DNA from 3 places in the Peribacillus sp. ACCC06369 genome. Region 1 is predicted to be linked to each of the others. Evidence: riboswitches for the same ligand, from Rfam matches in the RefSeq annotation. Region 1 holds a riboswitch; each other region holds the start of a gene.

What was found. A riboswitch is a leader RNA that binds a small molecule or an ion and turns the genes downstream of it on or off. The one in region 1 is predicted to bind S-adenosylmethionine.
Region 2: it holds a riboswitch for S-adenosylmethionine, as region 1 does, so the genes downstream of both, QUF78_RS06370 (methionine biosynthesis PLP-dependent protein) here and QUF78_RS15550 (bifunctional homocysteine S-methyltransferase/methylenetetrahydrofolate reductase) in region 1, are expected to answer to the same signal.
Region 3: it holds a riboswitch for S-adenosylmethionine, as region 1 does, so the genes downstream of both, QUF78_RS14490 (YezD family protein) here and QUF78_RS15550 (bifunctional homocysteine S-methyltransferase/methylenetetrahydrofolate reductase) in region 1, are expected to answer to the same signal.

What each region holds. Positions count from the first base shown of each region.
Region 1 covers NZ_JAUCEN010000002.1:3,042,345-3,045,579, forward strand. The annotation lists gene QUF78_RS15550 (bifunctional homocysteine S-methyltransferase/methylenetetrahydrofolate reductase) at 1-1,624, opposite strand, end outside; SAM riboswitch class I at 1,728-1,826, opposite strand; gene QUF78_RS15555 (MOSC domain-containing protein) at 1,938-2,588, opposite strand; gene ku (non-homologous end joining protein Ku) at 3,091-3,235, opposite strand, start outside.
Region 2 covers NZ_JAUCEN010000002.1:1,139,558-1,142,792, forward strand. The annotation lists gene metC (cystathionine beta-lyase) at 1-883, opposite strand, end outside; gene QUF78_RS06370 (methionine biosynthesis PLP-dependent protein) at 880-1,992, opposite strand; SAM riboswitch class I at 2,078-2,191, opposite strand; gene fumC (class II fumarate hydratase) at 2,538-3,235, shown strand, end outside.
Region 3 covers NZ_JAUCEN010000002.1:2,811,963-2,815,197, forward strand. The annotation lists gene sat (sulfate adenylyltransferase) at 1-456, opposite strand, end outside; gene QUF78_RS14485 (phosphoadenylyl-sulfate reductase) at 509-1,213, opposite strand; gene QUF78_RS14490 (YezD family protein) at 1,399-1,542, opposite strand; SAM riboswitch class I at 1,714-1,822, opposite strand; gene ssuE (NADPH-dependent FMN reductase) at 2,097-2,630, opposite strand; gene QUF78_RS14500 (TetR/AcrR family transcriptional regulator) at 2,839-3,235, opposite strand, start outside.

The DNA of each region.
Region 1 (3,235 bases):
GCAATTTGATGCCCGGGATCTCATTATGGATGAATTCGGCATTCCGTGTGCTTGTCAATGGCATGATACCGACGAAAACCGGGGTTTCTAAATGTTTTGTAGCTTCATAAACTTCTTCAATCTGCTCAACTGAATAAATTGGCTGTGTCAAAAAGGATTGGGCACCGCAGGCAATCTTCTTTTCCATTCTCTGTACGGCTTTATCCAAATATTTTACATTGGGATTAAAAGCGGCGGCAATTTTAAAATTAGCCCGCTGGCCCAAACTCTGACCGGAATAGGATAGACCTTCATTAAATTGTTTGACCATGCTTATTAGGTCAAACGACGATAAATCATAAACCGAAGTGGCTCCCGGGAAGTCCCCAATTTTAGAGGGATCTCCGGTGATGATCAATAATTCGTCCAGCCCAACCGTCTGCAGGCCCATTAAATGTGACTGCAGGCCAATTAAATTTCGATCCCGGCATGTTATATGCACCATCGGCTTTACATTCAATTGGTTCTTCAGCAAGTTAGCCAGTGCATCATTCGATATCCTTGGTGAAGCAAGTGAATTATCCGCCAAGGTAATGGAATCGACCCCTGCTTTTTTCAAAACCTCGGCACCAGTCATGAAACTCTCTATTCCCAACTTTTTCGGAGGATCAAGTTCAACAAGAATCGTCCTTTCTGTTTTGGCCTTTTCGTACAGAGGGAGTTCCAATTCTCTATCGTTCACTTCAATTATTTCTATTTCACGGGCTTTCGTATATTTCTCTTTTACTGGAGCCAAACTTCCAATCGCATTCTTTACAGCTTGAATATGCAGGGGAGTCGTTCCACAGCACCCTCCTATGATCCCGGCACCTTGCTCACGAAGGTCTAGGGCACTTGAGCCGAAATATTCCGGCACAGCTTTATAGACAAGCCTTCCATCCACATAATCGGGAAGGCTGGCATTTGGGTAAATGGCAATCGACGCTTGCTTTGGCAAACTCACCTCTTCCAAGGCCCGAATCATATGATGTGGACCGAGTCGGCAATTCACCCCAACAACATCGGCACCCAATTGCTCGAGTTTTTGAAAGGCTTCATTTAAATGGATTCCATTTTGAAGATTTCCCAGTTCATGCATCGAAACATTTGCGATGATCGGCAGTCCAGTTTCATTTTTAACGATTTGCAAAACGGTTTCCAGCTCTTCCAGGTCATAAAATGTTTCCAAGAGAATCCCATCCGGGTTTTCCATCAACAGACTGTATAGCTGTTCACGAAAACCTCGCTTTATCTCTTCCATACTTAAATCCGATTTCCTGATACTCCGCTGTGCCCCTATGGTACCGAAGACATATGCCTTTCCTTTTGCCGCTTTTTTAGCAAGGATGACTCCCTGGCGATTGATTCTGCTTACTTCATCTTCAAGTCCATGCCGTTTCAATTTATTGAAATTGGCCCCATATGTATTAGATTGAAGGATATCTGCACCAGCTTGCAAATAGGCACGGTGAATGGACTCTATTTGATCTGGGTTCGTGCAGTTTAATTCCTCATAACATTGATCGATGCCATAAGAGTACAGTAAGGTCCCCATTGCCCCTTCTCCAACCAGCATTCTTTCTTTCAATTCTTTACGAAAATTCATAATTACACCCTCTCTCAAAAACAATCCTGTTTTTGTCGTTTTATATGAGTATGAGAGAAAAGAAAAAAAACCTTCTCAAAGAAGAAGGTCTTTTGAAACATTCTCCTCATCTATCAAGCTCTGCTTGCTGGATTTAGCACCTTTGCCTAAGCTGGTTGCTGAGGTTTCTTCGGGCCAGTCCCTCCACCTCTCTCGATAAGATCCAATTATATAATTTTCACAAGATTTCAAAATTTGATTATATTTAATTTACATTAATAATCTGTCAATTTCAATACCTGATCGTCATTTTTTTCACTTTTGCAAAATTCAATCACTCTTTTGCAGCTTGAACTCTCTTCACTATCCTTTGTTTCCAGTCTTCCGCTAACGAGTCTAGTGTAAGTAACGCGTTTGAGCCTTCCAGCCCATCTCGGTTATGCAGGATCACCTCTGTTGCATAATGAACCGAAATTTTTTCTTGCAAACGATCTATTAGCACGATTTCGTTTTGTTTCTTTATCGTTCCTTCCTGAATGACTTTTGCAAAATAACCAGTGTAACTCGTTTTCAGCACGAATTCCAAAAACTTAGGTTCTTGATTGAAGTGAGAAATGGTCGAGCAAGGGATCCTCCCCTGATTAATTTGAACAATCACTTCGCCTATTTGATAAATATCACCGATATACGTTGTTTCTTCCCTCATCCCCGCTACAGTTAAATTTTCACCGAATGCAGGGATATCTAGCTTTTTAGCGAATCTTTCATTCCATAATGAGTAATGCTCAAAGGGGTAAAAACACAAAGCCCGATCAGGACCTCCATGGAACTTTACATTACCTACCCCATCACCCATTATGCCTGATTTAGTTACTATCACGTCATCCACTGCTTGTTTATCCATCGCTGAAAAGATATCGATATTCGAAAAATTTTCCTGTTTGGGCTTTCCGGCATGAAGGGATTCGATTTTTCCATTTTCCATTTTACATCTTCCATTCTTATTTAATTTATATCATCCTATATGTATAAATTATACTAAAAATCCATTTTGTTCTGTAGTTTTTATGGGAATATAGCAGATTAGAAGGGCAAAAGCACCAAGTTGGCGAAATATCATTGATTTCCAGAAAAATTCATAGGTTAGTTTCAGTAATTTTGTTGCTATTTCAGAATTAAATATGGTAGAATATGAACACAATATATAGTCGAAAACTACAACCGTTCGCCTATATGTTGATTTTCACGATTGAATTCCTCATTGTCGCTCTTTAGGGAGCGAATTTTTTTGCCTTCATTTCCATCCATCATTTCTTTTAATTCCATTCAGTTCCTTACATCGTGATCCACTTACCTATTTGTACTTCCTTCCATATGTAATCCTCTCCCTGTTAAGTCACTTTCATTACCTTATTAGAAGGCAAACCCCCTTGCTAAAACAAGCAGAAAGCCGAGCGACATCACACGTCTTCCGCTCAGCTTCCTGTTTATGCTTGTTTCTTTTTTTTCGGTGCCGCTTTCTTTCGGGTAGTCTTTTTCTTTTCCGGTTCATCATGTTTCGTTCGGTCAATGGATGCCTGTAAAGCCTCCATTAAATCGGTTACATTGTTGGAAACTGGCTCTTTTGTTTTG
Region 2 (3,235 bases), 1.9 Mb from region 1:
ACTGGCCTTCCTGGATGGCGTGCTGTGGATGATCTGCTAGGCCGGGATAATACACTTTTTTAACCAAGGGCTGCTTCTTTAAGTAGGCGGCAATCTTTTCTGCCCCTTTTTGGGAGTGCTCCATTCTAACGGACAAGGTCTTCAGACCTCTCATTACTAGCCAGGCGTCCTGGACACCAAGAACCGCTCCAAAGGAGTTTTGGAGGGAACCGAGTCTTACTGCCAATTCAGGATCTTTCACTACAGCAAGTCCAGCTACCACATCACTATGTCCGGATAAAAACTTCGTCGCGCTATGAAGGACAACATCAGCGCCCAGATTCAGTGGTTTCTGTAATGCTGGCGTCAAGAATGTATTATCAACAAAACTTAAGGCCCCGGCTGTTTTTGCGATATCACATACGGCTTTAATATCGGTCACTTTAAGTAATGGATTTGAAGGCGTTTCGATGTATATGGCACTCGTATTTGGCTTAATGGCCGCTTTGACGCTTTCAAGGTCCGTCATGTCAACGAAAGTATGCTCAATATTGAAACGTGTCAAAACACTTGTGACCATCCTGAACGTTCCGCCATACACATCTTCGGAAATGACGATATGGTCTCCGGCAGACAACAGTAGGAAAGCTGTTGAAATGGCTGCCATACCTGATGAAAAGGCAAAACCGTGTGTACCTTCCTCAAGTTCGGCAATGATATCTTCCAGCGCTTCGCGAGTTGGGTTCCCGCTTCTGCTGTAATCATATTTACCGAATTGATCGATATCGGATTGATGGAAAGTGGAAGCGTGCTGAATGGGGACGCTCACACCGCCTGTTGCCGAATCGAATTTATGTTGATTATGGAGTAATTTGGTTTCAAAGCTAAAATCATGATCGGTCATCGTAGTGCCTCCCTTTTTACGTGTGCGAATGCTTGCTGTAAATCCTGAATCAAATCGTCGCTGTCCTCAATGCCGACAGAGAAGCGAAGCAGGCGATTACAAACCCCATTGGCCGTTCTGACTTCAAGCGGTATATCGGCATGTGTTTGTGTAGCAGGATAGGTGATGAAGCTTTCGACCCCTCCAAGGCTTTCTGCAAACGAAATTAATGAGAGTGATTGTAAAAATGGGTTGACCGCCGCTTCTTCAATGATGCGGAAGGAAATCATGCCGCCCCTACCGGGATACAATACGTCCGTAACACAATCATGTTCCGACAAGTAATCTACAAGTACCTTTGCATTCTTTTCATGACGCTCCATCCGCAATGCCAGGGTTTTCATTCCGCGCATCAACAGCCAAGAATCAAAGGGGCTCAAGACAGCACCAGTACCATTATGATGGAAGGCAAGTGCATCACATAATTCCGCGCCGCTGGCCACGATCAGTCCGGCGAGCACATCATTATGACCACCGAGATACTTGGTAGCACTGTGAATCACAATATCCGCTCCAAGCAGGATGGGTTGTTGAATAAGAGGCGTGTAAAAAGTATTATCAACGATTAACAATAAATCAAATCGTTTGGCCAATGCGGCAACGGCGCTAATATCCGTTTGCTGCATAAGAGGGTTAGTGGGAGTTTCAATGAAGATGGCTTTCGTGTGAGGAGTGATGGCTTTTTCGATATCCTCCAAACAACAAGTGTTCACATAGTCACACTGCAACCCCCATTTCTTAAAACCTTGTTCTAACAGACGATATGTACCCCCATAAAGATCTTCGCTGACAATCCATGCATCACCTGATTTAAATAAGGCCAGTATAGTAGAAATGGCTGCCATTCCTGAACTGCAGGCATATCCTTGGTCGCCTTTTTCCAGATCGGCGATGGATCGTTCCAATAGTTGGCGTGTAGGATTACCTGTCCTTGTGTAATCGAATCCAGTCGATTGACCGATTCCTTCGTGGCGAAAAGCAGTTGAAAAGTATACCGGCGGATTGACTGTTCCTGTCGCCGTTTCGCTGCGATTTCCTAATTGAGCAAGATATGTTTCAGTTTTGTACATAGTTTTCACTGCTCCTTTGAGTTATATAAAATAAAAAAAGTCTTCTTTAAGAAGAAGACTTTGATTAAGTAGGGACGAGTCATTCTTCTTATCTTCCAAGTTCACAAACTTGTGGAATTAGCACCTTTTCATTGGTTTGAAACAAATGAAGGTTGCTGAGGTGTCATCGGGCCATTCCCTATACCTCTCTCGATAAGAGTTTAGATTATTCAATTTCTTTTGAATTTACTATAAATACAAAATACTGTCAAGAACAAGTTTGATGGATTTTGCTTCGATGTTCATGACTAGGTCTATTGGAGCCTAGCGGTGTCAACACTTTACGTGTCTAAAAAAGAATATCCGGAATTTTCATGTGGTCAAGGATAATCCTGAATGATCCTGTTGAATTAATTGAATTTTTCAGAAAAAGGGGAGGCTTGGCCGGATATTTTTGCTTTAAAATAATAAAGTTTGTACAATGTAAGGAGAGAGAATAATACGACATTATTCATTTCATATACTTAAGGTCTTCGATGAATAGTGCAAACATAGGAGGAGAACACATGGATTACAGAATCGAACGAGATACGATGGGTGAAGTGAAAGTTCCTGCCGATAAATATTGGGGAGCACAGACCGAGAGAAGCCGTAACAATTTCAAAATTGGTAATGAAAAAATGCCGATTGAATTGGTTCGTGCATTTGCATACGTTAAACAAGCTGCGGCAAAGGTGAACTATGATCTCGGTGATCTTTCGGAAGTTAAAAAGAATGCCATCGTTAAGATTTGCGGCGAAATCCTTGAAGGTACGCTTGATGAACATTTCCCGCTTGTAGTTTGGCAAACGGGAAGCGGGACGCAAAGTAATATGAACGTGAATGAAGTGGTCGCTAACAAAGGGAATGAATGGTTAAAAGAAAATGGTGAATCGGAAACACTTCACCCGAATGATGATGTAAACAAGGCACAAAGCTCCAATGATACTTTCCCGACCGCCATGCATATTGCAGCCTTTATGGAGGTCGCTGAAAAGTTGGTTCCTGCCATCAAAGAACTTCGTGATACATTCGATTCAAAAGAAAAAGAGTTTTGGGATGTCGTGAAGATTGGCCGGACGCATCTTCAAGATGCAACACCACTGACATTAGGACAAGAAATTTCTGGCTGGAAAGCGATGCTTGATAAAGATTTAGCGATGATTGAGGAAAGCAGCCAAAAATTATTGAACCTGGCTCTAGGCGGAACGGCTGTAGGAACAGG
Region 3 (3,235 bases), 230 kb from region 1:
TAACTTTATTTCTCCGCCGACATATACATCCCCGCGGTTATATAAATTTTTCACACCAGGATGCTTCTCATCATCCGTTTGATATACTAATGTCGCTTCCAATTGTTTATCGGGAGTGAAAATATCGGAAACGGAGAGAACTCCGTATGTTTCACCTTCATGAGTCAGCTTTACCTCTTCACCTATAGTAAGAGTTTCTGCAACTTCAACGTTCAAAGGCAGCGTAATCGGGATGCTCCATACATGGCCGCTGCTAAGCCTCATATCCTTGACAACTGTCTCATAGTCACTTTTAGTAAAGAAACCTTTGATCGGGCTGTAGGCACCAGTGCCTATCAATTCAAGATCACTTAAAGCTATTTCGTCAATTTCAATTGAATTTGTTATTTTACTAAAATCATATTTTGGTTCCCAAAGATCGATTAGTGTTCCTCCGTGCGGTAAACTGATTGTCATGCTAATTTCCCCCTATGGTTTCTATTGATTTAAGCCTATAATTTCTATTTATTTAAGATAAATGCAATCCGCATTCCGTTTTTTGGGCTCCTTGCCAACGGCCTGAGCGTAAATCATCTGCATTGAAGGCAGGTGCCGTACATGTTTTACAACCAATGCTTGGATATCCATTATCATGCAGGATATTATATGGAAGTCCATTTTTGTGGGCATAACGCCAAACATCTTTCCATGTCCAATGTATGAGTGGACATATTTTTACTGACTTGAACTTATTATCCTTATTGATATACTCTGTCAGAGCCCTTGTTTCAGATTGCTCCCTCCGTAGTCCCGAAAGCCAGGCTGTTGCCGTTGAAAGCACATCTGTAAGCGGAGTGATTTTACGGATGTTACAGCACTTATTGGAATCGCTAAGCCATAATTCATCCCCATGTTCCGCCGCCTGTTCTTCAAGCGTCAATGCTGGTTTCTTCATTTCGATTGAAAGATTTGGATATCGCTTTTTCACTTGATCGATCAATTGGTAAGTTTCCTCAAAATGAACATCTGTATCAAGGAAAACTATTTTTGCCGAGGGATTGACCTTCGCCAATAAATCCGTAAGCACGATGCCTTCTATACCGAAACTACACGCATATATCAGTTTGTTTCCATAATGGTCATTCGCCCATTGCAGTACTTCCAAAGCACCTTTTGTCTCACTATCTTCAGGAAATACAGGTAAATCCCCGGTGTTGAAATTTTCATAGTTTATTAATGCAGCCAACCTTGTAGCCCCCTCTAAGAACTTGCTGTATGTCGCTGGTTAGAGTTACTTTTGATCAATGCCCGTTATAATCTTCCCCAGTTTAACTGACCCTAGGAAAAAGAGACGAATCTAACCAATACTCTCTTTATATCAGTTAAACCCGCCTCTAGTTTTTCTAGTCAGCAGATACCTTATTTAATTCTTAGTTTTTCATTTCTTTCCATTTGAATGATTTTACCATCTTGGACAATAAGTGTAATCGATCCATACTTCATTGAATTAAGCATTTCTTGAAGTCGTTCAAATATTTCTTCAAGCTGATTCTCTTTATCCAAACCTGTTCCTCCTTTAAGAAAATCCGCGAATATATTATTTCACCGCTGATTAAATGAATTTATTAAATTTATATAATTCCAAACAACTTTAAATTGTTATGGTTTTCCAAAGAATTTTCCGAAAAATAAAAATCTTTCCATGATGGAAAGATTTCAAGGTAAATATTCTTTACCTTATCTTCCAAAATGATCAACATTTTGTTGGAGGTAGCACCTTGCATCCATCATGCAGGTTGCTGGACTTCAAAGGGCCAATTCCCTCCGTCGCTCTGGATAAGTTTTATTATTTTAAATATTAACATATATTTAATCCTTGTCAATGGAGTTTTCTTATAAAATAACTTGGTTTAATATTATGGAGGAACTGTTATTTTTATACACACTATTCCATTCATGATTTTATGTTCATTTAAATATGAAAATAGACTCGTCTTTTTAGATAAAGTCTCCAAAAAAATGAGTCTATTTTCATTATTAAGCTATTATTGATGCCTGTCATTCATTGAAAAAGTAATTACTTGAATTCAATTCCTTTTGTTGAAGTCGATTACTTATTAATTTCTTAACTGAATCGCTTCTATAAATTCTTGAACCTGACTCTGGACGCGATCAACTAAATTCAAGTCATTGATCGGGTTTTCTGAATTCTGTTTATCTATTTCCTTATCCACAAAATATATGCCCTGCAACGGCTCGCCTTTTAATATTGAAATTAATGGTTTAAGCGCATAATCAATCGCCAATAAATGCCTGTTACTTCCGCCAATCATAATGGGCAGCACTGGCTTCCGCTTAAAAGCTCCTTCTGGCAGCAAATCAATCAAGGCTTTTAATACCCCTGTATAAGAAGCCTTATATACCGGTGAACCAATGATGATTCCTCTGGCTGCTTGTATTTTCTCCGAAAGCTTTAAGATATCTTCGCTATTATATTTCCCTTGGAATAAATCATCTGCTGAGAAATCCGTAATTGAGTAATAAGCTGTGGTAAATCCTTGGTTTTCGACTAATGATTGAATATGTTTTAGTGAAATGTCCGTTCTTGATGGAATCGCTGGACTTCCTGATAAAATTACGATATCGCTCATATAAATCCCCTCCCATATTACATGGTTTTAGAATAAAAATCCTCGTAATGAATTTGTTGCAGCATGCATTTATCGTAATAGTCTGAAAAATATAAGTCAAATCTTACACTCCGGTTTATTAATTTCACAAGTAATGAATGCTTACCATTCAAAAAAACACGGTCATATTTGCGGCTTGATGCACAAGCCTTTTAATATGACCGTTTCATTATGTATGATTTTGTTTTCCATGAATACCATATACCAAAAGTTGTGCAATGCTCTTAATTCGTTCAGAAGTAAAATATGGTTCCTTTTTCTGTTGATGAATCTCATAATGTGTAGATAATGCCAATGTGAAAGAAATGATCCCCACATTAAAAAGGATAATATCAGAAATATATTGGATCTCTCCGCTATCTATTCTCTTCTGTATTTCAATATGCTTGGCATTCGGCTTGAAAATTTGATCAACATATTGCTTTGAAATATCTTGATCGAATTGTGTTTCCCGAAATAATATCGAAAACTGTTCTTTATTTTCAATAACGTTTTTAATCATGGTGCAAACGTGATTTTCCACAAGATCATCAGTTGACAGATGGTTTGTCCCATCTTCAGCCTCC